4 regions of the Agrobacterium bohemicum genome follow, and region 2 is predicted to be linked to each of the others. Evidence: predicted binding sites of a transcription regulator. Region 2 holds the regulator's gene; each other region holds the start of a gene.

Region 1 (7,682 bases), on a different contig from region 2:
CGATATGGAGGTCCGGTATGAAGATGTCCCTCGCTGGAACGGCAGGCTTCTGGTTGCCTCTGGGATCAGGACCGCCGCCCCTCGAAAACTCGTCGCCGCGCCCGTGTTGCAACGGGAACGCCGTGTCGCGTTCACCGAGGCTGCTGAGGTCGCGGGAGAAGTCAAACAGACGTTGAGCGACCAGATGGACGACATCGCCTTCCCGCTGAATCTTCCCGTTCACCCCCAACATCGAAGCCGACAGGACGACCCGCCGCTGGCGTTCGAACAGGCTCGGCCAGATCACGACGTTCACAACTCCAGTCTCGTCCTCGATCGTCGCGAACATCACCCCCTTCGCGCTGCCCGGCTTCTGGCGTACCAGCACGATGCCCGCGGTCCAGAGCCACTTGCTGTCGTGCTGGCTCGTCGCCTCCGCGCAGGTGACGATGTTCTTCCGCCTCAGGTCTTCTCGCAGGAAGCTCATCGGGTGATCCCGTAGCGTCAGACCCGTGTGTCCGTAATCCTCGACCACCTGTCGGCCTTCGACCATTGGGACAAGTGAAACCTCCGGTTCGACCATTTCCGGGACCGTCTCGGCTTCACGCTCGGCGGCCGCCGCAAACAGTGGCAGCGGGTCGTTGCGCAGTGCCTTGAGCGCCCAGAGCGCATCCCGTCGCTCAAGCTTCAGCGACGGCCTGAAGGCATCCGCCTCGGCAAGCTGTAGCAGGGCTTCCGTCGGCACTCCCGACCGCCGCCAGACATCGTCGGCGGAGATGAACGGTTGGTCCGCCCGAGCGACGACAATGCGGGCAGCATCGCGCATGGCCAGCCCCTTCACCATCCGCATCCCAAGTCGAACCGCATGGCGCTCGGTACCGGGAATGGCCTCAATCGTGCAGTCCCATCGGCTGGCATTCACACAGACAGGCCGGATTTCGACACCGTGCGCGCGGGCATCCGCGACGATCTGGGCGGGTGCGTAGAAACCCATCGGTTGAGAGTTCAAAAGGGCGGCACAGAACACGTCGGGGAAATGGCATTTGAGATAGCAGGAGGCATAGGAGATGAGCGCGAACGACGCGGCATGGCTTTCGGGAAAGCCATAGGAACCGAACCCTTCCAACTGTGAAAACGTCTTTTCCGCGAACTCGGGCGTGTAGCCGTTGCGGACCATTCCGTCGACGAGCTTGGTCTTAAACCGGGAGACCCCGCCAGTGAACTTGAAGGTCGCCATGGACTTTCTGAGCTGGTCGGCCTCGCCCGCAGTAAACCCCGCGCAGACCATAGCCACCCTCATCGCGCTTTCCTGGAAAAGCGGAACGCCAAGGGTTTTGCCGAGGACCGCCTCCAGCTCCGGGGTCGGGTAATCGACGGCCTCCCTGCCCTCGCGGCGACGCAGATACGGATGGACCATGTCTCCCTGGATCGGCCCCGGGCGCACGATCGCGACCTGGATGACGAGGTCGTAAAACGTGCGCGGCTTGAGTCTCGGCAACATCGCCATCTGTGCACGGGACTCGACCTGGAACGTCCCGAGCGTGTCGGCTTTCCGGATCATCGCGTAGGTCGCATTGTCTTCCTGCTTGATATTCGCGAGATCGATCACGTCGTTCTTGTGTTCCCTAATGAGCGCAAACGCCTTCGACATGCAGGTCAGCATGCCGAGCGCGAGAATGTCGACCTTCATCATCTTGAGTGCTTCGACGTCGTCTTTGTCCCATTCGATGATCTGGCGATTGTCCATGGCGGACGGCTCGATCGGCACCAGCTCGTCCAGGCGGTCGTTCGTCAGGACGAAACCACCGGGGTGCTGGCTCAGATGTCGAGGCGCGCCCATGAGCTGCTGCGCGAGTTCGAGCGCCAGTCGGAGTCTTCGATCACTCAGGTTCAGGTTGTTGTCCTTGACCTCCTTCTCGGAGACCCCCTCCTTGCTCCAGCCCCAGACCCCTGACGACAGCTGACGGATCATGTCCTCGGGCAACCCCAGAGCCTTGCCTACGTCACGGAGTGCGCCCTTGGCGCGGTAGCGCGTGACCGCCGAACACAGGGCAGCCTTGGTGCGGCCGTAGGTGTCGTAAATCCACTGGATGACCTCTTCCCGCCGCTCGTGCTCGAAATCGACGTCGATGTCCGGCGGCTCGGCACGTTCCTGGCTAACAAACCGTTCGAACAGGAGGTCGTTGGTCTCTGGGTCAATGCTCGTGACCCCGAGGACGTAGCAGACGGCGGAGTTTGCCGCTGAACCGCGGCCTTGGCACAAGATGCCTTTGGACCGCGCGAAACGCACGATATTGAAGACGGTCAGGAAATACGGGGCGTACTTCATCGTCTCGATGAGCTGGAGCTCGTGCCGGATTGTTTTCACAACGGTTTCCGGCACGCCCTCGGGATAACGATCCGCCGCTCCCTCCCAGGTAAACTTCTCCAGGGTGGCCTGAACCCCCAGACCGGGAATGATAGCCTCTGACGGATACTGGTACTCGAGTTCGCTGAGGGAGAACGTGCAGCGCTTCGCGATTTCGACCGTGCGGGCGAGCGCCTCCGGATAAGCATCGAACAGTCGGTGCATTTCCCTGGCGTGCTTGAGATAACGATCCGCGTGGCGTTCACGGTTGAACCCGATGTCGTCGATCGTTTTGTTATGGCGGATGCAGGTGACGATGTCCTGTAGCTGCCGACGGCCCGGCTCGTGGAAAAGCGCGTCATTCGTGACGACCGTGCGGACGCGGTGTCTGACGGCCATGTTCGAGAGGTTATAGATGCGGAGCTTGTCGTTCGGGCGTCGTCTGAGGCACAGGCTGACATAGGCCCGGGCTCCGAAAAGCTCCGACATCCTGCGAAGCTGGATTGCACACGTCTCGTCGGCTTCGTCTGGGATCAGGATGCCGATCATGCCCTCCGCGTAAAGGCTGACATCGCTGAAATCCAGAATACACTTCGCCTTGCCGCCACGGGACTTGCCCAGCGACAGGAGACGGCAAAGACGGGCGTAAGCAGCCCTGTCTGTCGGATAAACCAGGATCGCCATGCCGTCGGTTAAATCCAGGCGGCATCCGACGATCAGGCGCACGCCCGTCGCTTTCGATGCCTCCCATGCCCGCACGATCCCCGACAGTGAATTCCTGTCCACGATACCGAGCGCTTCGATACCGAGTTCCGCCGCGGCGGCGAAAAGCTCGTCGGCGCTGGACGCTCCGCGCAGAAACGAGAAGTGCGTCGTTGTCTGGAGTTCGATGTATCTCATCAACCGAATATCCCGTGTATGAACCAGCGATGCGACCCGGTCGTCGTGTCCACGCCGTCGCCTGCGCGGTAGACCCAGAAGCGCTCGCCGCTGTCGTCCTCGACGACGTAGTAATCCCGGACGGCGTGGAACTCGGCATCCCGCAACCACCATTCCCCGAAGACGCGCTCCGGTCCGTCACCACGCACGATCCGACGACGCTTACCACGCCATGTCATCGTTCTTGGAGGGCTATCCGGGAGGACCGCCAGGACCTCGATCTCTTCGGGACGCGCGAGGAGCCTGCTTGGTCGCGGCCAGTTCGACGGCCAATCGACGCCCTTCTCTTCCGACATGGGACCGATACGCTGGAAGCTCCGTTCGGGGACATCGCCGGCGACCGGGGTCATCCTGTAGATGCGGTGTCCGCGGTTTCCGAGGATATCGACCAGCGGTGTCACGTCGACGACCGTCTCCTCGATCAGGGACGACGACTGCTGCCTTTCGACCAGAGGCTCCGCCCATGTCGCGACGAGCGACAGCTTCTCGATACCGAAGCCCGGATCGATCTTCTCGATCCTGTCGGTCAGCAGACGCGTCAGTCTCTTGTCGTCACGGACGGGTTTCGCGAGGCCAGCTCTGATCGCCTGTATCGTATTGTCGACGCGGTGGACGATCAGGTCGCAACGGCGGACACCGAGGCCGCGGGTCTCCAGCTCGGAGCAAAGCTGCCCGACAAGGCGGCCGACGTATTTCGCTATCGTCTCAGCGGCCCCGATCGGCTCGGCGAACGGGCGGTGTACTTCCACGATCTCGGGGGACCGTATGGGTTCTATCGGCTCGGCCGCACGACCAAACAATTGGTCCAGCCGCCTCCCGACCTCCGGGCCGAAGCGCAGGGTCAACGGCGCTCGTGGCATGGCCGACAATTGGCCGACGGTCTCGATCCCGAGAACCCGCAGGCTGTTCACCGTTTCGGGTGCGAGTCGCAAACAGACGATAGGAAGGCCCAGGACGGCCTTCGTCGTCTCGGACACGGGAACGACCGTCCATTCGGCTGAGGTGCATCTGGCGATCGCGTGCGCCGCGCCCCACGTGTCCGCCACGGCCGCTCGCGTCACCACGCCGACACCACGGAGGCGATTGACCATCCCCGACACCATGAGTTCTTCGCCACCCTGAAGATGATCGGCACCCTCCGTGTCGATGACGATGCCGTCCGTGCCGTCCACGGCGACGACCGGGCTGTATTGCCGGAGCATCCAGAGCGCCATCTTGTCGAGCGCGGCCAGATCGCCGACCGGGTCTGCATCGTACATGGCGAGATCGGCGACCAGCGCCTGGGCCTTGCTCGCGGGCATGCCGATGCGCAGACCGAGCTTTCGCGCGGCATCATCGGCTGCGCAGACGGTCCGCCTGGACCCTGACCGGGATATCACCACCATCGGCTTGTCAGGAGGCGGTGTGCCGTCGGCCCCTGCCCTCCGTATCCGATCCGTAGGCCATCGGGGGAAATATAGAGAGACGACCCTTGCCATCACATGCTCCAACGCAAAACTCTGCACACTCGCCCGCACGCGATCTCATCAACTCCGCCAGCCATCTCGGCCTCCCAACGCCCGCAACCGGGATGCCTTCCGAAGGCAACTGGCTTATCCGCCACCTCGTCACCGATGCGGTCGGCTGGCCGTAGTCGTTGGCTTCGGTCTGCCGTCTCCACCGTCTGAGAGCGAGACCCATGGTTCCCGACTTCTCGGCGGCCAATTGAAGCCGTCTCGAAGCGGTCATCGGCAACCGGACGATTTCACCCACGACCGCCCCGAGGCCGCCGAAGCTCAAACCCTCTTCGAAGGAGGCCAGGACATCCTCTTCCTTGTCCGCCTCGACGTAGATGACGCGGTCGGGATGAAGGCCCGCCTGCGATATAGACGGGGCGAACAGGTCGGGCCTGCTCAGGCACCAGAGGATTTTCCCCTTTGTCCTCGCGGCGATCCCGGCCACCATCAGCGCGGCAGCCGCGCCGTCCACCGTTCCCGCACCGCCGCCAGCGAACTCGTGGAGCGCGCCGAAAGCCAGTCCCCCGCCGGGAAGCTTGCCGTCGATCTCGGGAACTCCGAACGGTAGGCATTCCGCCTTTTTCGCGGACCCGCCTTCGAGCTTGGCGATCTGTTCGCGCAGGTCGTCGATGAGACCTGGAGACCGGGCATACGTTCTCATTCACGGACCTCCTTCGGCTCGAGTTTGGCAGGAATTCATTCCCAAAAATGATTGACGTTCTCTTTCTGTTCCGTTCAATAGACAGAGTCAAGTCGGTAGAATCGGGTATTTTAGATGACGTGCATTTGTCATCACGAGAAAACCGAGATGAATCAGGACTCTAACAGGCGTTGCTAAGTGACCGGTCCGATTGGACTTTTTTCAGACAACCAAGGGAAGCATGGATCAGGAACCAACATTACGATCGATCAAGGGGCCGATCATCGCCGTCGAATGCAGGGCCTGCGGGGTTTACACCGAACTAGACCGAGAGAAGACGGTTCGGCGGTTCAAGGCATCGGCACCAGTATCTCGCGTGCGCCGCGTTGTCGTGGGTGCCTGCGATCGGATGTGCGTCGGCGGGGTGGACAACTGCGGAGCTCGGTTTATATCGCCCCAAACCTCACGGACTAACGATTGATTGACAGGTCACAGGCGACATCGGATCGCCATAGCCAGCGGTCCCATTCAAAGCCAGATTGATGATTCTGATGCCATGAAGTTAATGAGCGCAAAGACGCGGATGAAGTCTGCTGTTGGCCGAGGCTGTGTAAAAACCCGGTTTTGAGGTAGAATCATTTTCGTCGATCGGAGGTGGCAATGTCAGGCTATATCGAAGGCATCAGTCGTGATCAGGCTACGCTTTTTCCAGATCGCCTTGAGGATTGGATCGACGAAGATCACCCCGTTCGAGTGATCGATGCATTCGTCGATGCCATGGACCTGGTCGGCGCGGGTTTCTGCCGGATGTCACCTGCGCAAACCGGACGGCCCTGTTACCACCCTTCGATGTTGCTGAAGCTTTTCATCTACGGCTACCTGAACCGCATCCCCTCAAGCCGACGGCTTGAACGTGAAGCCGGGCGCAATGTTGAGGCCATGTGGCTGACCGGGCGATTGGTTCCGGATCACAAAACCATAGCCGATTTCCGCAGAGACAATGGTCCGCCAATCCGTAAGGCCTGCGCCAGGTTTGTTGAACTATGCCGTCAGATCGGTGTGTTGAGTGGTGGCAATGTTGCGATTGATGGCAGCAAGTTCAAAGCCGTTAACAATAGGGATCGCAATTTCACTTCCGGCAAAATCGAACTACGGATCAGCCACCTAGAAGCAAGCGCTTCGCGATATTTAGAGGAGATGGGAAGGGCCGACACGCTAGAGCAATCCGAGGCGACGCTGCGCAAGGTCACACGGCTGAAGGAGAAGCTCGCTCGTGTTCAACAGGAAGTCCGTCGGTTGGAAGGAATAGCAGAAACGCTGAAGGATGTACCAGACGGCCAGATTTCGCTGACCGATCCAGACGCTCGATCCATGGCGACACATGGCAAAGGCACGGGTGTGGTGGGCTACAACGTGCAGACGGCAGTCGATGTAGAGACGCATCTCATCGTCACGCACGAGGTCACTAATATCGGCAATGATAGATCGCAACTGGGGCCCATGGCCAAAGCGGCAATGGAAACATTGAAGCTCGATGAGCTCGATGCCATCGCCGACCGTGGTTACTTCAATGGAGCAGAACTGCTTAGCTGCCATGAGGCCGGGATCACTGCAACAGTGCCGAGGCCAGAGACGTCGAACAACCGCAAAAAAGGCATGTTCGTAAAGGCTGACTTCGTCTACGACGGTAGCGCCGATACATATGTTTGCCCTGCCGGAAAGGCCTTGGCATACAGGTATACAACGGAGGAAAAGGGTCTGATGCTTCGGCGTTACTGGCGCACCGATTGTCCGTCATGCCCTCTCAAGGCACAATGCACAACAGGCAAGGAACGGCGGATCACGCGCTGGGAACACGAGCATCTGATCGACGCTATGTATTCCCGGATGGAAAAGAACCCGAACCTCATGCGCGCCCGACGATGCACGGTCGAGCATCCGTTCGGAACCATTAAAGCATGGATGGGATCAACCCATTTCCAGATGCGCAGGCTGAACAACGTCCGAACGGAGATGGCGCTACACGTATTGGCCTATAACATCAAACGTATGATCAATATGATTGGTGCAGGAGCGCTCATTACAGCCATGGCCGCTTGAGGCGGCAACTGAACGCCATTTTGGGCCGCAAAAACCGCCACACCAACCTTCAGGCCTGTCTCCGACGCCTTACAGCACCCAACAAACACAAAATCCAGCCAATTCCACCAGACCAAGCTCGATTAGGAAATCCCATGGGTTGCGCTGGTGTTTTCACACAGCCTCGGCCCAAAGCGGACAG
Region 2 (7,682 bases):
TTCGGCCATGCCGTCTTCGATGGAGATGATCGGGTATTTGGCTGCCAGTTCAGCGAGGTAATCCGCCATGGCTTCAGGTTCCAGCGTACGGCCTTCGCCTTCCATCTCATACTTGCCGTTCTTGAAAAATTCAGTCGAAGCGCAATCGAGAGCAAGTGCGACGTCGTCGCCTGGCTTGTAGCCAGCTTTTTCAACAGACTTCATGATGAAATCGAGCGCTTCAGGGGCGCTTTTCAGACCTGGAGCGAAACCGCCTTCATCACCGACGTTCGTATTGAAACCCTGAGCCGACAGTTCCTTTTTCAGTACATGGAAGATTTCCGCGCCGATTCGCACAGCGTCACGGATATTTTCCGCGCCGACCGGCATGATCATGAATTCTTGGAAATCGATCGGGTTGTCGGCATGCGCGCCGCCATTGATGATGTTCATCATCGGAACCGGCAGCAGATGCGCATTTGGGCCACCAACGTAGCGGTAGAGCGGCAGGCCAGTTGTTTCGGCTGCAGCCTTGGCAACAGCGAGCGACACGCCGAGAATGGCGTTGGCGCCGAGGCGAGACTTGTTCGGTGTGCCATCCAGTTCGATCAGAGTGTTATCGACATGAATCTGGCTTTCGGCATCGAAACCACCAAGAACGTCGAAGATTTCCGTGTTGACGGCCTCAACTGCCTTCTCGACACCTTTACCGAGGTAACGCTTGCCACCATCGCGCAACTCAACGGCTTCATGCGCACCTGTCGAGGCACCCGATGGAACGGCCGCACGGCCGAAGGAGCCGTCTTCCAGATAGACATCGACTTCAACAGTCGGGTTACCACGGCTGTCGAGGATTTCGCGTGCGATGATGTCGGTAATGGCTGTCATGATCTCTCCCTTGGGACTGGAACAGTTTTTTCAGCTGCCTGTCTTAAAGCGCATCCCGAACACTGTGAAGCGCTTTTCGGATTGGCTGCGCGATAAAACCGGTCGCCAGAGCTGCGAGTCGATTGAATGTCTTCAGTTGCTGTAGACGATGCAAAAGAAATTACAATGACAGCGCCCACTCAATGTGCCGGTTTTAGATAAAGGCCGATTGGGGCCAAAACCGGTCAGGCGGCTTTGGCGATGTCGTCGAAGGCCAACAGCTTCTCAAGAAGCTTCGGCATATCCTTCAAGTGAACCATGTTGGGTCCATCTGACGGAGCGTTGTCCGGATCTTCGTGCGTTTCAACAAAAAGACCCGCGATACCGACCGCGACAGCCGCCCGGGACAGCGTTTCCACGAACTCACGCTGACCACCGGTCGACCCACCCTGCCCGCCCGGTTGCTGTACGGAGTGGGTCGCATCAAAAACGACGGGCGCGCCAAGCGATGCCATGATTGGAAGTGAACGCATGTCGGACACGAGTGTGTTGTAACCGAAGGACGCGCCACGTTCACACAGGAGAACGTTCGGGTTTCCGCTTTCATTCAGCTTCGCCAGCACGTTCTTCATGTCCCATGGCGCCAGAAACTGGCCTTTTTTGACGTTTATGACGCGACCGGTTTTCGCGGCCGCGACAAGGAGGTCAGTCTGACGACTGAGGAAAGCCGGAATCTGTAGAATATCAACCACCGGCGCAACGATGCCGCACTGCTCTTCCGTATGAATGTCCGACAGCACGGGAAAACCAAACTGCGTCTTCAGCTCAGCAAAAATCTCCAACGCCTTATCGATGCCGATGCCGCGTTGGCCGGAAAGCGACGTACGATTGGCCTTATCGAAAGACGATTTGTAGACTAGCCCGATCCCAAGCCTGCTGCATAGTTCCGCGAGCGTTTCTGCAATCATGAACGCGTGGTCGCGGCTCTCCATCTGACACGGTCCGGCGATCAGCGAGAAACGTTCGGTATTGGCAAACGACACCGCCTTGGAGCCCTGCCCCGCCACAACTTTCAGATTGTTCGTCACACTCATCGTCTTCCCTCAGCATATAGCGGACGGTCTCGATGGCGTGCCACCGAAATAATCCCAAATCTGTATTGGGCATGCACTTAGCAGCAAGCTGTGCCGGAGTCACTGTCGAGGATATTCATGACGACTCCGGAATACGAATTTAATCATCCGAAAACGCTTAAATGAATTTGACGGAATTTTAAGGGATTGCAGAACACATATGGAACATATAGTGTTCGTTCTGTATTTGTTTCACGAATCTCCGCCTCGAATCTCCAAGGGTGTTTCTTCATGCTCACGCGCAAACAGCAGGAATTGCTTTTATTCATTCATGAGAGAATGAAGGAGTCTGGCGTGCCTCCATCTTTCGATGAAATGAAGGATGCACTCGACCTAGCTTCGAAGTCAGGCATCCATCGGTTGATCACCGCCTTGGAAGAACGTGGTTTTATTCGCCGGCTACCGAATAGAGCCCGCGCATTGGAAGTTATCAAACTTCCCGAATCATACTCTCCTCGAGCTAAACCGCAGCGTGGCTTTTCTCCGAGCGTTATCGAAGGTAGTCTGGGCAAGTCGAAGCCAGCGGAGCCAATAGCGCGTCCCGTTGCCACCAACGACAGCCTGTCCAATGCCGTGAGTGTCCCTGTGATGGGCAGAATCGCTGCTGGCGTGCCTATTTCTGCGATCCAGAACAACACCCACGACGTTGTCGTTCCGATGGATATGCTGGGCTCGGGCGAACATTATGCACTGGAAGTCAAAGGCGATTCGATGATCGAAGCCGGGATTTTCGACGGCGATACCGTTATCATTCGCGACGTAAACACCGCAAATCCGGGCGATATCGTCGTCGCTCTGGTCGACGATGAAGAAGCGACCTTAAAGCGGTTTCGGCGCAAAGGTGCATCTATCGCACTAGAGGCTGCAAACCCTGCCTACGAGACCCGCATTTTCGGGCCTGACAGAGTAAAAATTCAAGGCAAACTCGTTGGACTGATCCGCCGGTACCATTAAGAGTGTAAAGGCAAGCTTGAGCCTGATTTGCCCTTTTTTAACTTCAATCGAGCGGCTCCGTTTATCGTCATTATGATTAGGCGCCCAGCGACGGGTCGTGGCCGCGTTCAGCAATTCATTACAGCAACAAAACTTCTTTTTTTGTCTTCGGCGGCCTCCAACTTGTTATCCGGGTAATCATTTTTTAGATTGGCGACTGGAGTTCGATGGTCTTTGCCGAATTGGCAAGATGATTGGTAGCCCTCGCTTAATTGACTCTTTTGAAATTTGCTTTGAGTACAACCGAGGCTGTCCATCAAATAGTTTGATAAGCGTCATCGTCTCGACCGTCTGGATCATGCGGTATTCTCGCGCTAGGCATGCTGGGTAACGAGGGGAAATGCCATGTATGATCTTTATATAGCCAATAAGAATTATTCTTCGTGGTCGCTGCGACCTTGGGTTTTGATGAAAGAACTTGGGATTGCGTTTGACGAAAAGCTCGTGAAGTTTGGAACATCGAACGACAATTTTCTGGATTTCTCTCCTACAGGCAAGGTTCCATGTCTTGTCGAAGATGACCTAACTGTTTGGGATACGCTCGCAATCGCAGAATATTTGGCAGAACGCCACGATGGTGTATGGGCATCCGACGTCAAAGCGCGCGCATGGTCTCGCTCGGCCTCTGCCGAAATGCACTCCGGCTTTCAGAGCCTGCGCAATGAACACCCGATGACCGTCGGCTTGCGTATTCGTCCATCGGCAATCAATGAGCCTTTAATGAAGGACATTTTACGTATCGATGCGTTGTGGCGGCAAGGTCTGTCCTCGTTTGGAGGCCCATTTCTGGCGGGAGAGAAATTCACCGCTGTTGATGCGTTTTATTGCCCGGTCGCGTTCCGTTTCCAAACCTATAACACGCCGCTGTCGGTGGAAGCAGACGCCTATAAAAACCGGCTACTTTCACTACCTGCGATGCAGGAATGGCAAGACGCAGCCTTGCTGGAAACATGGCGGGATGCTGGCCACGAAGCTGAGGCCGGGGCAGTCGGAGAGTGGACGGAAGATCTGCGCGCAGAATAACGCAGAGGCGAACGCAGCTTTTTAGCATGGGTTACGGAAGACGGTGTCGACTGCGGCACGTAGCAGTTACACCCCCCCGTTTCTCCGTCAACGCGCTAAGGTTGGCGAGACAACATCTGCTCAATGTGAGCTGGAAGCTTTTGAGTGAACTCTCTGCTGCGCCAGTCGTAGCTGCGATGCATGCTCCATGAGCGGTTCTGACCATGCATCGCAGCACTTGCCCTCGCAACGGGTTCACCTTTGAAACCAAGCCAGATTTCCATGGAGCCGGTGCGTCGCAATGTTTCTTGAGTGATCAGAACTGCACCGGATCGACACGTCTCTAAGGATGTCCTGCGTGTGATAACGACGACGTCGGCAACATCGCATGCCGTGCCAGTCAGCGCCGTGTTGGAGACCACGGCGACAGTTACGCCGGTGCTCGACTTTCCCGCGCACCACATGTCTTTGCGGCAGGTGAAAATATTCATGTCTGCCGATGCTGCCTGCATCTCCTTCTTCATCTTCGATTTATCGAGGTCGGTCAGGCCGATAACACGGGATGATGAAGCATCGGTTCCAACACCATCGTCACCATCAGGTGACGTCAAACGCTCCAGCATTTTCGGCGGAATGTGACGCCCCGGTAGAGGCACCGCTCTTTCCCATTGCTCATAGACAAAACCGGAGGCGCGGGATTTGGTGGTCGCAACAGTGTCTTTAGACGTCAATGCCACAAGAGAACCGTCTTCGAAGATCAGCAGATCCGGCTTGTTGCGCGCCTGCTCCGTTACGAGTATGACGAACCCCGCTATTATGAATGGCAAGCCTATCAGGGCAAGCCGTGTCCGTAGAAGCGCCAAGAGCAGAAAGCCAGTGGTCGAGACGGCCAGAAACCACCCGTTCTGGCGTCCAATCGTCGCGTCTCCTCCCCAGCTAGACACTGTATTGGCAACCTCGATCACCATAGCCATGCCATAGCCCATAACCTTGATAAACGGAGCGTCGAGACCAAACGGCATCAACAACATGCCGACCAGAGCAAACGGCATGACAATGAGCGACATGATTGGCATCGCCGCCAGATTTGCAGCAAGCCCATAAGTCGTGATCCGGTGAAAATGTTCGATCGAATAGATCGCGGTCGAAATGCCACCGATCAGTGAGGTGACCACCACACCGCCGATGATCGTCGTGGCCTGTCCGCCCAGCGATAACCACCATGGCGGGCGAGCGATCACGAAGCGCTCTCTTGCCCCGCGCCATCGGCTCCAGAACGCATATCCTGACACCAGTGCGAGCGTGGCGGCAAAGGACATCTGAAAGCTTGGACCCATCACCTCATGCGGCGACAGAACGATGATGACGATGGCCGAGAGTGCGACGTTGCGCATGCTTATCGACGGCCTGTCGACCAGAACTGCGAAAAGCATGATTGACATCATCAACCAAGCCCGTTCCGCTGAGACTGCAAACCCTGAAATGAGGTAGTAGGCAAGTGTCATCAAGAGCGCTGCAAATGCCGATATTTTCTTTACGGGCCAGCGTTGTGAGAAACCGGGAAACAAGCTGAAAGCCATGCGCATTCCCACGAAGAATATGCCAGCGGCCAGCGCCATGTTCAGCCCGGAAATAGCAACGATATGCGCTAGACCGGAAACCCGCAGAGCCTCCATCGTCTCATTGGAAATCGCACGTCTCTCATCGGTGACGATTGATGCGGCAAAGGCACCTGCATCTCCACCGATCAGGTCGCGAATGCGCTGGGCGATGTGGCTGCGAAGCTGGTAAAGCCACGTATCTGCCTTTTGCGCAAGGCTGCCCGAGACCTCATTCAAATCCATGGGGATTGTTTGGGGCGGCCCATAGAAAAATCCCGTAGCACCAATACCGTTGAAAAAAGACGCAAACGCAAAGTCGTTAAGCCCCGGCAATGCGGGGCCGGAGGGCGGAGAGAGACGCGCTTTGCCGGTTACCGTCTGGCCGATGAGAATGGCATCATGGCGGCTTCGGGCCACCAGTGAAATTCGGCCCGGCGGCCTCGTAAGTTCCGGGCTGGACGTGGATTTCAAGGCAACGACGTACCGCCACGATCCCCGTGCATCGAGCTCACGGCGCTCGACGGTACCGGTTATTGTGGTTGTCACCGGCGTATCCAGCATGATGGTGCCTGCCCTACCCGTCTCCCAATCGGCAAGCAGCATGCCGAACAAGAACAAGGCTACGGCCTTCAAAATGGTAGATGTGGGGCTGGAGCGATAGAAGAGAGCGCAGGCCGCGAGAACGACGCAGCCAGCTTCCCAGAGAATGAACCAGCGCGATGGCGTCATCGGCATGGAAAACCAGAATGCGACACCTGCAGCGATAAAAACCGGAATGAACAGAAAATCTTGGCGGTGAGCAATCTCCTCTTCGATGCAAAGCGTGAGCCAAGTTCTCACCCGTGCAAGCGTGCCGCGAGGGGCTCTGTGTCTAGGGTCTTGAGACGGCAGTGTTTGTCTAGAGATGTGCAGCGGCAACAGCAAATCATCGAGTTCCGTTTGCTCAACGAAGCTCTTGTCCGCAGCGCGGAAATGCTGTTTTTCTTTCGCAATGCTCACATACCGGCGCCCCCTGCCGCAGGCATTTAGTTTGCAACCATGAAAAGCGGATTGCAACCACTTGAGCGATTAAGGAAGCATTGACCTAGAATGAAACACGGTGCCCGCGAAATGCCCCATTTCGGGATGTTGTCGTGTCGCAATGCACAATTTGCCTTTTGGATAGCTTGGCTTTAGCGCTCGGATCATATAGCTAAAACGCTGACGCTTAACTGGCTGATGCGTCCCCGCATCGCCTGGATATTTCGGAGGTATGGTATGACGGAAACTAGCGCTACAGTGACACTCGGCGATAAGAAGGTCGATCTTCCTGTCCGAGAAGGCACGATCGGACCAAAAGTTGTCGATATCGGTACACTTTACAAAAATACCGGTACTTTCACCTATGATCCGGGTTTCACGTCCACCGCCTCTTGCGAATCCAAGATCACCTATATCGATGGCGACGAAGGTGTTCTGCTGCACCGCGGCTATCCTATCGAGCAGCTTGCCGAACAGGGCGACTTCCTCGAAACCTGCTATCTTCTGCTCTACGGCGAACTGCCGACAACAGCGCAGAAGAAAGACTTCGATACCCGAGTAACGCGCCACACGATGGTGCACGAGCAGATGAGCCGCTTCTTCACCGGTTATCGTCGCGACGCCCACCCCATGGCCGTGATGTGCGGCACGGTCGGCGCTCTGTCTGCATTCTATCACGACTCCACCGACATTACCGATCCGCATCAGCGCATGGTCGCTTCGCTGCGCATGATCGCGAAGATGCCAACGATTGCGGCGATGGCCTACAAGTACCACATCGGCCAGCCCTTCGTTTATCCAAAGAACGATCTGGATTACGCCTCCAACTTCCTCAACATGTGCTTCGCCGTACCTTGCGAAGACTACAAGGTCGATCCGGTCCTGGCCCGCGCCATGGACCGCATCTTCATCCTGCATGCCGACCATGAGCAGAACGCATCGACATCCACCGTTCGTCTTGCCGGCTCTTCGGGTGCCAACCCGTTCGCATGTATCGCAGCGGGCATCGCATGCCTCTGGGGCCCTGCCCACGGCGGCGCCAATGAAGCAGCGCTTAACATGCTGAACGAAATCGGTTCTGTCGATC
Region 3 (7,682 bases), on a different contig from region 2:
GAGCGGAATGTTCATATTCGCAAATTCTCCCGTCTTTCGGAAAACGGTCACGGCAGCCAGAAGGCCGTGCGGCTCGCCGCCGAGCATCACATCGGTGCAAAGGCTTTTGCCGAACGTTACGGTGCATCCGTTGCCATGAATGCCCATGCGCAGGCTGCGGCTCAAGCCCTGGCAGCGCTGCGCCCATCGGCGATTGTCGATTCGGCGCTTGGCCGCAATACTGAGCAGGCCATGCTGGAAACGCAGGCGAAGGAACACCCGGCATTCGAGGTGGCGCTGGGCAAGCCTCAGACAACCACCGATAACGAGATCGATCTGCTGCCGGAAACTGTTCCGCTGCCAAGCTTCCGTCCGGAGATTGCACGTGCGGTAGACGTCGAGCCGACACCACGCCCAGCCGTACCATCTCTGGCTGAGAAGCAACTGGCGGCGGCGCCCACTTCAGCACCCGTACCTGCGCCTATTCAACAGAGACCCGCGACCAACATGGTGGCTTTCGCGCGGCCTGACAATCCGATGCGTGAAACCAAGATGGATGCTGTGCCGTGGCCTGATCGCGGCAATGGCACTGCCATCTATGATATTTCCGCAGGCGTCGTGCATTTGCCAAGCGGCGAAAAGCTGGAAGCCCACTCCGGCATTGGCAAGATGCGGGACAATCCTGATTTCGTGCATGTTAAAATGCGCGGTGCCACACCGCCTTCAAGCTACAAGCTGACGATGCGCGAGTCGCTGTTTCACGGCGTCGAAGCCATTCGTCTGACGCCTGAGAGCGGCGTCAACCCGCATGGACGGAACGGCCTTCTGGCACACACTTACATGCTGGCACGGCGTGGTGAATCCAATGGCTGTGTTGTTTTCAAGGATTACACGCGCTTTCTGGCCGCTTTCAAACGAGGCGAAGTCAAGCGGATCGTGGTTGTGCCGAAGCTTTCGGGACGGTCTTCCATGACGGCTGGTGGCGCGACGAAGGGCAGTGGCAAAACACTGTTCGGCATGCTGGCCGGTCGCGGTACGGATTCCTGACCCGGATCATCGCTTGCGTTGCGTCAGCACCATGCCTGCGAGAATGAGCAGAACGCCCAGCGCGCTGGCCCATGCTTTCGGTGGTTGATCGCTGAAAAGATCGAGCACCACACCCGACACCATCTGACCGCTGATGACAAGAAGCGCTGTGTTGACTGCGCCAATACGCGGAATGAGCCAGCTTCCCGATGCAATAAAAATGACGCCGATCGGTCCGCCAATGAAGGCGTACCACGGCGCGTCCGCCGCGCCTGATGGTAAGAGTCCACCGATGGCGAGACCAAGTGCCGTCAACACCACGAAGCCGACCAGATGGTTCCATAGGGACGCAATCAACGGTGAGTTCGACAGGCTGAGGCGACCGTTGATCTGACGGCTCAGCGATACGAAAACGCCGCCTGCAAAGGCCACTGCAATCCAAAATGTCATGCTGCTCTCCCCACCAGAACGATGAGCGCGCTACCGCCAAGGATGAGGGCTACTGTGCACAGATCACGCGCATCGGGACGGCGTTTTGGCAGGCCGAAAAGGCCCCAGAAGTCCGCAATCAGGCTGAAGATGACCTGGCCACCCAGCCCGAGCGCAATGGTGCCGGACAAAGCGAGCGGCGAGTTCACCGCGCTTGAGGTGAGCATGACGATGGCCGCACCAACAACGCCGCCCGTATATGCCCAGTACGGCGCCTTCGGCTTTGCCTGCCGCTCACCTTTGGGTTTTCGGTAGAGAATGGCGAGGTAGATCAGAGCCGCAATCGTGCCCGTGCCATGTGCCGTCCAAGACGAAAACAGGGCGTTGCCGTAATGGGCAAGCATACCGTTGAAATGCACCATCAAGGTCAACAGGCAACCGCTGGCGAAGGCCGCAGCAAGGTGGAGCGGGTTCAAGCGCGTATGGGTCTTTTCGGTCATGATGGGCCAATGCTTCAGAGGGTGATTCAGCTTTAGCCGATATGTCCTTGAAGCAAAATTGAATTTCGCTGAAGTTTGAAAAGTGGCAGCATTTATCGGAACCAAAAACGGTGTCGGTTGTTAAGTGGTCATGAAGAAAACGACCCGCAAACCTCTGAACCGCATGACTATTTTTGTCATCACGATTTTCATTTTGGCTATCATTGTTGCCGCTATCTATTTGATTGGCTTCACGCCGGGTGAGACGCCTCCGGTTTGATCACTGTCACCTCAGTCTGGTCGCTGCTTAATACGGTGATATCCATATTTTTTTGCGAAGACCCGTGATTACGCCTGCCATGCATCAGCATATACGATAATTCCGAAAATTCCGGGATGGGAAAGGTCAGCTTTCTGCCATCCGTGGCTTCAATCCGCTCGACCGGCAGGCCAAGTTCAGCGATTTTAGAAAACATGGCAACACGTCGTTTGTCCGTGCCACTGAGGTTTAAGAGTTAGGCATCAAGTCTAAATTTGGTTTAGGTAATAAATGCACGGATTTCCCCAACCATAGCTGGCCATAGAATGGGAAATATATTGCATTCAATTTTTTAAAGTGAATATCCGGCGCTGTGGGGCCGCAGGAGAGTATTAGTCCCGTGGCAAAAATAGTGACGCTTTAAACCCGCTCTACGAACCCGTCCAGCACGCGCTTTTGTCCGGCGCGATCGAAGTCGATGGTCAGTTTGTTACCTTCCACCCCCGCAACGTTGCCATTTCCAAATTTCATGTGAAAGACACGGTCGCCGACGAAGAATTTCGATGGGGTGTCTGCCACGGATTTCGCGACCAGTTCCCCGTCGATGGTGCGGCTTTTCGGGCCGCTTTCGCCATAGCCTATTCTGTCAACGGAGTGGCCGGAGCGGCTACCCCAATTGTCGCGGGTCGCATCCGACTTGTTGGCCTGCGCGCGTTTCCAGCCGGGTGTCGAATAATTGTTGGTGAACGGGTCTGCGGCGTCGAAACGCGACTGGCCGTAGCCGCCACGTCCGCCATATCCGCCGTAATTGCTGTCCGAGGCCGAAACCTCGACATGGTTGGGTGGCAGTTCTTCGAGAAAACGAGACGGGATCGTGGCTTGCCACAGCCCGTGGATGCGGCGGTTGGAAACGAACCAGATGTGGCAGCGGCGTTTGGCCCGCGTAATGCCGACATAGGCCAGCCGCCGTTCTTCTTCCAGACCGGAGCGGCCACCTTCGTCCAGTGAGCGCTGGTGCGGAAAGAGGCCTTCTTCCCAGCCCGGTAGAAAGACTGTCTCAAACTCCAGACCCTTGGCGGAGTGCAACGTCATGATTGAAACGGCGTCGAGTTCTGCGTTCTTTTCCGTGTCCATCACAAGTGCGACATGCTCGAGGAAGCTGCGCATGCTCTCATACGCTTCCATGGAGCGGATGAGTTCTTTCAGGTTTTCCAACCTGCCGGGGCCTTCGGCGGTTTTATCCGCCTGCCACATGGCGGTGTAACCGCTCTCATCGAGAATTTGCTCTGCCAGTACAGTGTGTTCGGTATTCTCAAGCAGGTTCTGCCAGCGGCGGAAATCCTGCACGACATCGAACAAGGCCTTACGCGCCTTCGGTTTCAACTCATCGGTTTCGATAATGTCGGCGGCAGCAGCGAGCATGGGAATGTCGCGGGCGCGGGCATAGTCATGCAGGTTGCGCACCGTGGTGTCGCCAAGGCCGCGCTTTGGCGTATTGATGATGCGCTCGAACGCCAGATCGTCGGCGGATTGGCAGACGAGACGGAAATAGGCGAGAGCGTCGCGGATTTCGAGGCGTTCATAGAAGCGCGGACCGCCGATGACGCGGTAGTTCAGGCCAAGCGTGACGAAGCGGTCTTCAAATTCACGCATCTGGAAGGACGCGCGGACCAGAATTGCCATGTTGTTGAGCGGATGCTTGATGCGCTGAAGCTGCTCGATTTCATCTCCAACGGCACGGGCTTCCTCTTCCGAATCCCACGCGGCGTGGACGACGACCTTTTCGTCGTCGGGTTCACTGCGATCGGTAAACAGCGTCTTGCCGAGGCGGCCTTCATTGTGGGCGATCAGATGACCGGCTGCGCCCAAAATATGTTCGGTGGAGCGATAGTTGCGCTCCAGCTTGATGACCTTTGCGCCGGGAAAATCCTTGTCGAAGCGTAGGATGTTGTCCACCTCGGCACCGCGCCAGCCGTAGATCGACTGGTCGTCGTCACCCACGCAACAGACGTTTTGCGGCTGGCCTTTGGGCCGCTGCGCCAAAAGGCGAAGCCACATATACTGGCAGGTGTTGGTGTCCTGATACTCGTCCACCAGAATGTAACGAAACTTCTGATGATATTCTTTCAAAATGTCCGGGTGGTTTCGGAAAATCGTGATCGGGTGCAGGAGCAGGTCGCCGAAATCGCAGGCGTTCAGCGTCTTTAGCCGCTGCTGATAAGCAGCATAGAGTTCACGGCCCTTGCCATTGGCAAAAGCGCGGCTGTCACCCTCGGGAATTTCAGGTGGCGTCAGTCCCTTGTTCTTCCAACCATCGATCATGCCCGCGAACTGTTTTGCGGGCCAGCGCTTGTCGTCCAGACCTTCGGCCTGAATGAGCTGCTTGAGCAGTCGCACCACATCATCGGTATCCAGAATGGTGAAATCGGATTTCAGGCTCATCAGCTCCGCATGGCGGCGGAGCAATTTTACACCGATGGAGTGGAAGGTGCCGAGCCACGGCATGCCTTCGACCGCACCGCCAACGAGAACGCCGATACGTTCCTTCATTTCGCGCGCGGCCTTGTTGGTAAAGGTCACGGCCAAAATCTGGCTTGGGTAGACGCGACCGGTTGCGAGAATATGTGCGATACGCGTGGTCAGGACCCGCGTCTTGCCGGTGCCGGCACCCGCGAGCACGAGAACGGGTCCCTCGAGAGTTTCGACGGCTTCGCGCTGCTCCGGGTTCAGGCCCGCCAGATAATCGGACGCAGCTCGCCCCTTATCACGTGCCGCCATGGCCTGCGCTGCTATGCCCAAACCACTAGCACAAGGGGGAGCGGCTGGCTGGCGGCGTGGCTCTGAAGGTTCTTCATCGAAGAACGGCATATCGTCGAAACTGTTACTCATGAGGCCCAATGTAGTGATTCGGGGCGGAAAGGCCAGAACCGTGTTCTGCTTTTATTCCGGTATCAACTGTCAAAGTGCCCATTCCAAGGCATTTTCTATATGAGCGCTGCGTCAGCAACCAACGATGTGGCTACGTGAAGTTGCAGACGAGGCTAGCTTCAGAAAAGCGTCGCAAATTACCATTATGTAAGAAACGGATTTGTGCGTTGCGTTGTTTAAAACAAGCAATAATACTGCCGCTAACTATAAAAGGGGCCGCAATCTCTTGATATGCGGTAGCGAAGTGTTTTACCTCGGAGAACTATATGAAGGTTTGGAAGCAGGTCGGTGTCAGTCTGGCTGTCTTGGGCGCTGGTGTCTGTCTATGGGCGTTCATGTCGCCCGATGGCAGGAGTGTGCTTGCAAAAGTCGGCCTTGCCAGTGCTGAACAACCTGCGGCTCAATCGGCCGGCGCACCTGGTGCAGGGCGCGGGCAGGGCGGTTCGCGCGGCAAAAGTGCGACGCTGGTTTCCATCGCCCCTGTCAAAACCGGAACCGTCAACGACCGGTTGAACGCCATCGGCAATGGCGAGGCCATCCAGTCCGTCGTGGTAACGCCACAAGCTTCCGGTCTGATTTCCGAAATCCTCGTCTCATCTGGGCAGAGCGTCAAAAAAGGCGATGTGCTGGCGCGGCTCGATGATGACGAGCAGATTATCGAGAGAGAAAAGGCGCAGGTGTCTTTGAGAAGCGCCGTCGAGAAGTCCACATCCTATGCGAACTTACGTTCTGTTGCGCGGCTTGATGTGCTGGATGCGCAGATTGCCGAAGAAGCTGCCAAGCTTGCGGTGAGCACCTCGGAACTCAACCTGAAGCGCCGCAACATCGTTGCCCCCATCGATGGCATTGCCGGTATCGTCGCCATCAACATCGGTGACAACGCAACGACACAAACCAGTATCGTCAGCATAGACGACCGTTCGAAAATTCTCGTCAACTTCTGGGCGCCGGAGCGTTTTACCACGGCCATCAAAGTTGGCATGCCGGTGGAAGCGACATCGATTTCTCGCCCGGGAGAAACCTTCAATGGTAAGGTTGAAGCCATCGACAATCGCGTCGATGAGGCAAGCCGCACCGTGCGGGTTCGCGCTGTCTTCGATAATGCCAGTGACGATCTGCGCGCCGGCATGTCCTTTGCCGTGACCATGGGCTTCACCGGTGAAAATTATCCCTCCGTCGATCCGCTGGCCGTGCAGTGGGATGCAGAAGGCTCTTACGTATGGCGTGTGAAGGACGACAAGTCCTACAAGGTCCGTGCTCAGGTCGTCCAGCGCAACCCCGATTCCGTACTGGTGAAGGCTGATCTGGTGCAGGATGAACCCATTGTCATCGAAGGCTTGCAGCGTGTTCGCGAGGGTGGTTCCGTTCGCACCGCAGGCCAGAAAAAAGCACCGGAGGTCGCCAGCCAATGACAGAGCAGACGCCTTCCGGTGGAAATGATTCCAAGCTGGCCTTCACGGCACTTTTTGTTCGCCGCCCGATTCTCGCCGCCGTCATCAACACGCTTCTTGTGGTTGCGGGTCTTGCGGCACTTGTTGGCGTAGACGTGCGTGAGCTGCCGGATGTTGACCGTCCGGTTATCTCGGTGCGCACGACCTATGACGGTGCATCGCCGCAGACCATCGATCAGGAGGTTACGCAGACCATTGAGGGCGCCGTTGCCCGTGTCAGTGGTGTGAAGTCGATTTCCTCGGCATCGCAATTCGGCACCAGCCGCGTGACGATGGAGTTCAACGACAATGTCGATATCGCGGTTGCTTCTAACGATGTGCGCGATGCCATCGGTCGTATTGCCAACCAGATGCCTGACGATGCCGACGAGCCGCAAATCATCAAGGCCGATTCCGATAGCCAGCCGATCATGCGGCTAGCCGTCACGTCCTCCAGCCTCAGCATGGAAGATTTGACCAAGCTGGTCGATGACGAGGTCATAGACCGTCTAGCCGCGGTGGATGGCGTCGCTGACGTGGAGCTTTATGGCGATCAGGAAAAAGTGTTCCGCATCGATCTCGATCAAGGCGCACTTGCCAGCCGTGGCTTGACGGTCACTGATGTTTCCAATGCGCTGGGCAGTGCCGCGCTTGACGTCCCGGCGGGGTCGCTGAAAAGCTCGACGCAGGACATTGTCGTGCGCGCCACGGCCAGCCTGACGAAGCCTTCTGAGTTCGAAAATCTCATCGTCAAGGATCGCGTGCGCCTTCGGGATGTCGCCAGTGTCATGCTGGGTGCGGATGATGAGACCACCTCGTTGCGCTCCAACGGTGTGCAGGGGGTAGGCCTCGGCGTCATCCGTCAGGCGCAATCCAATACGCTGAGCATATCGACCGGCGTCAAAGCCGCCGTGGCGGCGATGGCGCCCAATCTGCCCGAAAACACACGGATCGTGGTGACCAGCGATGACGCCGTGTTCATCGAGGGCGCCTTGCATGAGGTCCAGCTTGCGCTCGGCCTCTCCGCCTTGATTGTCGTGGTGGTTCTCTATCTCTTCTTCCGAGATTGGCGAGCAACGCTTATTCCGGCCATTACCATGCCGGTTGCCCTGATAGGCACAATCGTCGCTATCTATATGGTCGGCTTCTCGA
Region 4 (7,682 bases), on a different contig from region 2:
TGCATCTGGACAGATTTTTCCTCCAGCGATTGGGCAGTCTGGATGCGAAGGCCGATGCCTTCTGGGCGCTCTTCCGCCTGAACGGTAACGACCAGCGATTTCCCGACTTCCAGCAGATCACGATACTGGGCAAGACCTTCGGAAAACAGCACAGCCTCATATTGGCCGGACGCATCCGAGAAGGTGATGATACCCATCTTGTTGCCGGTTCTCGTCTTGCGTTCCTGCTTACCGGTAACAGTGCCCGCCAGACGGCCAGCGGTAGCACCCTGTTTCACCGCTGCGGTAAAATCGGCAATGTTCTGCACGCGCAGCTTATCAAGCACAGCGCGGTAGGTATCGAGCGGATGGGCCGTGAGATAGAAACCGAGCACCTGATATTCCCGCAGCAACTTTTCTGACGCCAGCCAGGGCTGGTAGGCAGGAAGCACAAGCTTTTCCGGGCCGCTAGCTCCACCGGAACCGAACATGTCGTGCTGCCCACTGACCCGGCGGCTTTGCGCCAGCTGCGCGTAGCCGATGATGCGGTCCAGCCCGCCGATCAGTTCGGCGCGATCCTTGCCAAAACAATCAAACGCACCGGCATTGATGAGGCTTTCCAAAACGCGACGGTTGATCTGCTTCGGATCGATCCGCAAGCAGAAATCTTCAAGGCTGGCGAAAGGTGTTTCGCCGCGCGCTTCGACGATGTGATCAACCGCGCCTTCGCCAACACCCTTCAGCGCTGCCAGCGAGTAATAGATGCGGTTTTCGCCGGGTTCGAAACGGCGGTGCGACGTCTGCACCGAGGGCGCGACGATCTCAATGCCCATCCGACCCGCATCCTGACGGAAGTCGTTGACCTTTTCGGTATTGGCCATATCCAGCGTCATCGACGCCGCCAGGAACTCCACCGGGAAATGCGCCTTCATATAGGCTGTCTGATAAGAGACGATAGCGTAGGCAGCGGCGTGAGACTTATTGAAGCCGTAATTCGCGAACTTGGCCAGCAGGTCGAAAATGGTGTTGGACTGCGCTTTCGACACGTCGTTGCGCATCGCACCTTCCACGAAACGCTCGCGCTGTTGGTCCATCTCCTCCTTGATCTTCTTACCCATGGCGCGGCGCAGAAGATCGGCTTCGCCGAGCGAATAGCCAGAGAGAACCTGGGCGATCTGCATCACCTGTTCCTGATAGACGATAACGCCCTGCGTTTCCTTCAGCAGATGATCGATGGTCGGGTGGATCGACTCGATCTCCTCCTCGCCATGTTTACGGGCGTTGTAGACCGGAATGTTCTCCATCGGACCCGGACGATACAGCGCGACGAGCGCAATGATGTCCTCGATGCAGTCCGGGCGCATGCCAATAAGCGCCTTGCGCATGCCAGCACTTTCCACCTGGAACACGCCGATGGTTTCGCCGCGCGACAGCATCTCGTAGGTTTTCTCATCCTCCAGCGGAATAGCCGCCAGATCGACTGCAACGCCGCGCCTTGCGACGAAATCCACCGCCACTTTCAAAACGGTCAGCGTTTTCAGTCCGAGAAAGTCGAACTTCACCAGCCCCGCGCTTTCCACCCATTTCATATTGAACTGGGTGACTGGCATATCCGAGCGCGGGTCTCGATACATCGGCACAAGCTTGGACAGCGGCCGGTCACCAATGACGATACCGGCGGCGTGGGTGGATGCGTGACGATAGAGGCCTTCGATCTTCTGGGCGATATCCAGAAGACGGGCAACGACCGGCTCCTTGTCAGCCTCCTCTTGAAAACGCGGCTCTTCTTCGATGGCCTTGGACAACGTCGTCGGGTTGGCAGGGTTGTTCGGCACCAGCTTGCAGATGCGGTCCACCTGCCCGTAGGGCATTTCCAGCACACGCCCCACATCGCGCAGCGCGGCACGCGCCTGCAACGAACCGAAGGTGATGATCTGCGCCACCTGCTCGCGACCATACTTCTTTTGCACATAGCGGATCACCTCTTCGCGGCGATCCTGACAGAAGTCGATATCGAAGTCGGGCATCGATACGCGTTCCGGATTGAGGAAGCGCTCGAACAGCAAGGAGAAGCGCAGCGGATCGACATCGGTGATGGTCAAGGCGTAGGCGACGAGCGACCCCGCACCGGAACCACGGCCAGGGCCGACGGGTATATCCTGATTCTTCGCCCATTTGATGAAGTCCGCAACGATGAGGAAGTAGCCGGGAAACTTCATGCGCTCGATGACGCCGAGTTCGAAATCCAGCCGGTCGCGATATTCCTGTTCGGTATAGCCCGGCGCCATGCCAAGTGCTGCAAGCCGCTGGTCCAAACCTTCCACGGCCTGTCTGCGCAACTCCAGTCCTTCGGCGCGGTCGGCCTCATCGGGGTCTTCGCTGGCGCCGGTGAAGCGTGGCAGGATGGGACCACGCTTTTTCAGCACGTAGGAGCAACGCTGGGCGATCTCAATGGTGTTTTCCAGCGCTTCAGGAATGTCGGCAAACAGCGCCATCATCTCGTCACGGCTTTTGAGATAGTGATCGGGCGTCAGGCGAAAACGGCTGTCATCGGAAACGATGGCGTTGTGAGCCACGGCCATCAACGCATCATGAGCATCGTAATCTGCGCGGGTCGGGAAGAACGCTTCGTTGGTCGCTACAAGTGGAACGTCGTGCTCGTAAGCCAGCGTTACCATGCGGCGTTCGTGTCCACGGTCGAAATTGCCCTGACGCTGAAGCTCGATATAGAGCCGGTCGCCGAACAGTTCTTTCAGCGCAAGAAGCCGTCTGGTTGCCTGCGCGGTATGACCTTCCCTCAGCGCCATATCGATAGGGCCGGTGGACGCACCGCTCAACACGATGAGACCGGTATTATCGCCCTCTTCCAGCCAGCTCCTGGTGATGCAGACCGAGGGACCCGTGTCTTCGCCATCAAGATAGGCGCGACTGATCAGGTCCACAAGCCGCTCATACCCTTCAGCATTTGCGGCCAGCACAACGATGGATGGCAGCTTTGAAAGATTGTTATGCCCACGCTTATCATCTGAAGCGTCCTGCATATCGATGGACATCTGGCAGCCGATGATCGGCTGCAAGCCTTCATCCCGCGCTTTTTCGGAAAACTCCAGCGCGATGAAAAGATTGTTGGTATCGGTGATTGCAATGGCGGGCTGACTGTCAGCGACAGCCTTCGCCATGATTTTTTTCAAGGGCAAAGCGCCCTCGAGAAGCGAATAGGCAGAGTGCACACGAAGGTGAACGAAGCCGGGCGTTTTCAGTTCTTTGGCGGCCATGTCGCCGCTTACCAAAATCTTGCCCATCACCGTCATCCCGTCATTCTGAGTCATCGGGATTTTCGGATTTCCTGAAGGCAATGTCCACTGCCCTGAGGTAGTTTACACGGTCATTTCACTTTGAAATGACGGATGCCTGTCACATGGAAGTGAGGATTACCGAGAAGCTGGCGACGAAAACTGCGATGGAAGCGAAGGCTGCGATGTCACGGATGATGTCGGTCATTTGTCTCTCCATACTCTTTATGTTCTAACTTTGTTCTCATTTTGTTTCGTTGTCAACGGCTTTTTTTAGGATGCTGTCTTGTCAACGCACGGAGAATCGATGCGGTTCCGGGCACGATGGAGCAAGCCATTGCCTCCAATGACAAAACCCCGCGCAGCAGATGCTGCACGGGGCTGATGGATGACATGGGTCAGAATTCCAGTGTTGGCGGTGGTGGATCAGAACTCCACGATCTTGCCTTCACTCAAGGTCACACGACGATCCATGCGGCCCGCGAGTTCGTGGTTATGGGTTGCGATCAGGGCGGCAAGGCCGGACTGGCGAACAAGCGCTTCCAGAGCGCCGAAGACGTAGGATGCCGTCTCAGGGTCGAGATTGCCGGTCGGCTCATCAGCCAACAGCAGAAGCGGCGCGTTGGCCACGGCGCGGGCAATAGCCACGCGTTGCTGTTCACCGCCGGATAGTTCTGACGGACGGTGGTCGCCACGGTGACCGATACGCATGTAGTCGAGGAGCGCCGCCGCGCGCTCTTTTGCTTCAGCATGCGGCAGACCGGAAATCAGCTGCGGCATCATAATGTTTTCGAGCGCCGTGAACTCCGGCAGCAGATGGTGGAACTGGTAGACGAAACCGATATCGCTACCGCGAATGGAGGTGCGCTCCTCATCAGACAGATTGCCACACGAGCGACCATTGATGAACACCTCGCCGGCGTCTGGGTGCTCCAGCAGACCTGCGAGATGCAGCAAGGTGGATTTACCCGTGCCAGACGGCGCAACGAGAGCGACAATTTCACCGCTTCTCAGTTCAAGATCGGCATTTTTCAAAATGGAAAGGCTTGTTTCGCCCTGACCGTAGGTCCGTTCCACGCCGGAAAGCCGCAACGCTGTTTTCTTTGCCATGGTGTGAAGCAGTCCTTATTCGTAACGCAGGGCTTGCACAGGATCGAGCTTGGACGCCCGCCATGCCGGAAAGATCGTTGCCAGGAAGGACAAGGTCAGCGCCATGCCAACGACGGTCAGCGTTTCGCTCAGCTGCATTTCCGCCGGAAGCTGGCTGAGGAAATAGAGCTGCGGATCGAACAGAACCGTCCCTGAAATCCATGAGAAGAACTGCCGGATCGATTCCACATTGAGACAGACGAGCACCCCAAGTCCGACGCCCGCAAAGGTGCCGACCATGCCAATCGCAGCGCCCGTCATGAAGAAAATACGCATGATGGAGCCGCCGCTGGCACCCATGGTGCGCAAAATGGCGATATCGCTGCCCTTGTCCTTGACCAGCATGATCAGGCCCGAGATGATGTTCAGTGCCGCCACCAGCACGATCAGCGTCAGGATCATGAACATGACGTTGCGCTCCACCTGCAAGGCGGAGAAGAAGGTCTGGTTTCGCTGTCGCCAATCGGTGATGTAAATCTGCCGTTCAGCCGCCGCTTCCACCAGAGGCCTGATGCCATCCACATTGTCCGGGTGAGTCACGAACAGCTCGATGGACTGTACGATGCCTTCATTGTTGAAATAAAGTTGCGCTTCCGAAAGCGGCATATAGATCATCGACGCATCATATTCAGACATGCCAATTTCGAAGACGCCTGAGATCGTATAGGATTTCACACGCGGATTGACACCCATCGGCGTCACGTCACCTTCCGGTGATATCAATGTAATCTGGTCACCCGCCGTTACACCAAGCTGAGATGCGAGGCGCGAGCCGACGAGAACGCCCTGCCCTGACATGAAGCCGACCAGATCGCCTGCCTTGATGTTACCGGAGACTTCCTTGATCTTCTCCATATCTTCGGCACGAACGCCGCGCACCAGCGCGCCGCTGCCCGCACCACCGCGACCGGAGGCAAGTGTCTGACCCTCTACCAGTGGCAGCGCCATGGTAACGCCGGGAACACCAGCGAACCTCTTCGCCAGAGCGTCATAATCTTTCAGCGGTGAATCGATCGGCTGCACGATCATGTGGCCGTTGATGCCGAGAATGCGGGAAATCAGCTCCGTGCGGAAACCGTTCATCACAGCCATCACGATGATCAGCGTCGCAACGCCGAGCATGATGCCGACGAAGGAAAAACCTGCGATGACGGAAATGAACGCTTCCTTGCGGCGCGAGCGCAGGTAGCGCCACGCCACCATGCGCTCGAAGGCCGAAAATGGCCGGGCGGACTTTCCCTTTACGGGTGAGCCTGCACCACTATCAGCCTCGGCTTTTGCCATGTCGTCTCCTTGTCGGCTTTTCAGCCAAGCACCTTGTTCATTGCGGCTTCAACGGTCACGGTTTCACGCGCGCCGGTCTTGCGGTTCTTCACTTCGACCTCGCCAGCAGCGACGCTGCGTGGACCAACGATGATCTGCACCGGTACGCCGATGAGATCGGCCGTCGCAAACTTCTGGCCCGCGCGGTCGTCCGTGTCGTCGTAGAGAACATCCTTGCCCGCGTTGGACAACGAGTAATACAGCTTTTCACAAGCCGCATCACAGGCAGCATCACCAGCCTTCATGTTGATGATGACAACGTCGAAAGGCGCAACCGAGTCCGGCCAGATGATTCCGTTCTCATCATGCGATGCTTCAATGATGGCGGGAACAAGGCGCGTGGGTCCAATGCCATAGGAACCCATGTGGACAAGGTGTTCCTTGCCATCCGGTCCCTGAACCTTGGCACCCATCGGCTCGGAATATTTCGTGCCGAAATAGAAGATGTGACCGACTTCGATACCGCGCGCAGAGAGGCGCTCGCCCTCGGGGATCGCGTCGAATGCAGCTTCATCGTGCATTTCAGATGTGGCGGCATAATCGGTCGTCCACTCATCGAAAATGCCCTGAAGTCCTGCGACATCATCGAAATCAGTGGCGTCGGAGGGAATGCCGCGATCCAGGAAGCTCTTGTGGCAGAACACTTCCGATTCACCGGTATCCGCCAGAATGATGAATTCATGACTGTGATTGCCACCGATTGGGCCGGTATCGGCGCGCATGGGAATGGCCCGCAGACCGAGACGCGAGAAGGTGCGCAGATAGGCGGTGAACATCTTGTTATAGGAGTGGATAGCGTCTTCCTTGGTCAGATCGAAGGAATAGGCATCCTTCATCAGGAATTCACGCGAGCGCATGGTGCCGAAACGCGGGCGTACCTCGTCACGGAACTTGAGCTGAATGTGATAGAGGTTCAGCGGCAGGCTCTTGTATGACTTTACATAGGACCGGAAGATGTCTGTGATCATCTCTTCATTGGTCGGACCATAGAGCATCTGGCGGTCCTGACGATCCTTGATACGCAGCATTTCCTTGCCATAATCGTCATAACGACCGCTTTCCTGCCAAAGCTCGGCAGTCTGAAGCGTTGGCATCAAAAGCTCGATCGCGCCGGAGCGATCCTGCTCTTCACGGACGATCTTGTTGACCTTATCCAATACGCGTTTGCCCAGCGGCAACCAGGAATAAATGCCCTGGCTCTGCTGACGCACCATGCCTGCACGCAGCATGAGGCGATGCGAGACGATTTCCGCTTCCTTGGGATTTTCCTTGAGGATGGGCAAAAAGTAACGGCTAAGACGCATGGTGGTTTCCATTCTGTGGCGAAACACCGATTTGACACGGGAATCGCCGGAATAAAGGGACATTTGCGCCGTACATAGCGGTTTCCGCATCAGAAAGAAACCCGCTCTCAAACGCCTTGCCATGTTGATGGCACCGATGCGCTATCGATTCTTTTCAGGACGGAATTCTGAGGGCACCGAAGGTCTGCCACCATGTTGCAATCAGGTAAAATTGTGCTTCGTGGCACTTCTGCGGCGAATTTGTGAGACGACTTTCGCCCCTGAACGGTTACAGGAGGAATATTATTGCCGCTAAGGTGCGACATATCGCTTCAGGAGGAATTTTCTGCCGACTGTAACAAAAATGCAAAAAATCTAATGACAACTGCCTATGATTGAGCTAGTTTTGGCTCACAAAAGAGGCAGGAAGTTTAAATTCTTGTCATTTTCGCGGTCAGTCTTGGGAGGATGAGATCTTAGGCGCGCTCTAGCGCAGCCCCGGTAACGGTTACAGATCACGCGAAACTAAAGAACAAGGCTGAAATGCCTTGTTTTTTTTTGCCTTAAGCTCACCAGACCTGAAGCGCGAAGCAGATTTCGACTTAATCGCGTCAGTCAACGTGTCGGGTGCGTCCATAACAACAGTGCGCTCCCT

Evidence for each region. The regulator LexA, encoded in region 2, represses DNA repair genes until DNA is damaged. The targets are predictions, from matches to a motif close to TGTTCNNNNTGTGTTCNG.
Region 1: the regulator LexA is predicted to act here: its motif matches at 5,478-5,495, upstream of ATO67_RS17960 (ImuA family protein).
Region 3: the regulator LexA is predicted to act here: its motif matches at 5,103-5,120, upstream of ATO67_RS05310 (ATP-dependent helicase).
Region 4: the regulator LexA is predicted to act here: its motif matches at 3,501-3,518, upstream of dnaE (DNA polymerase III subunit alpha).

What each region holds. Positions count from the first base shown of each region.
Region 1 is NZ_KQ961034.1:3,107-10,788, reverse strand. It holds gene ATO67_RS17970 (error-prone DNA polymerase) at 1-3,226, opposite strand, end outside; gene ATO67_RS17965 (Y-family DNA polymerase) at 3,226-4,743, opposite strand; gene ATO67_RS17960 (ImuA family protein) at 4,658-5,422, opposite strand; gene ATO67_RS17955 (IS1182 family transposase) at 6,062-7,501, shown strand.
Region 2 is NZ_KQ961023.1:238,750-246,431, forward strand. It holds gene eno (phosphopyruvate hydratase) at 1-867, opposite strand, end outside; gene kdsA (3-deoxy-8-phosphooctulonate synthase) at 1,092-1,940, opposite strand; gene lexA (transcriptional repressor LexA) at 2,211-2,933, shown strand; gene ATO67_RS01165 (glutathione S-transferase family protein) at 3,318-3,995, shown strand; gene ATO67_RS01170 (ComEC/Rec2 family competence protein) at 4,091-6,574, opposite strand; gene gltA (citrate synthase) at 6,833-7,682, shown strand, end outside.
Region 3 is NZ_KQ961024.1:451,383-459,064, forward strand. It holds gene ATO67_RS05295 (DUF2778 domain-containing protein) at 1-1,026, shown strand, start outside; gene ATO67_RS05300 (DMT family transporter) at 1,033-1,455, opposite strand; gene ATO67_RS05305 (DMT family transporter) at 1,452-1,934, opposite strand; gene ATO67_RS23060 (hypothetical protein) at 2,165-2,389, opposite strand; gene ATO67_RS05310 (ATP-dependent helicase) at 2,593-5,061, opposite strand; gene ATO67_RS05315 (efflux RND transporter periplasmic adaptor subunit) at 5,367-6,512, shown strand; gene ATO67_RS05320 (efflux RND transporter permease subunit) at 6,509-7,682, shown strand, end outside.
Region 4 is NZ_KQ961034.1:191,748-199,429, reverse strand. It holds gene dnaE (DNA polymerase III subunit alpha) at 1-3,281, opposite strand, end outside; gene ATO67_RS18865 (ABC transporter ATP-binding protein) at 3,699-4,382, opposite strand; gene ATO67_RS18860 (lipoprotein-releasing ABC transporter permease subunit) at 4,398-5,705, opposite strand; gene proS (proline--tRNA ligase) at 5,726-7,048, opposite strand.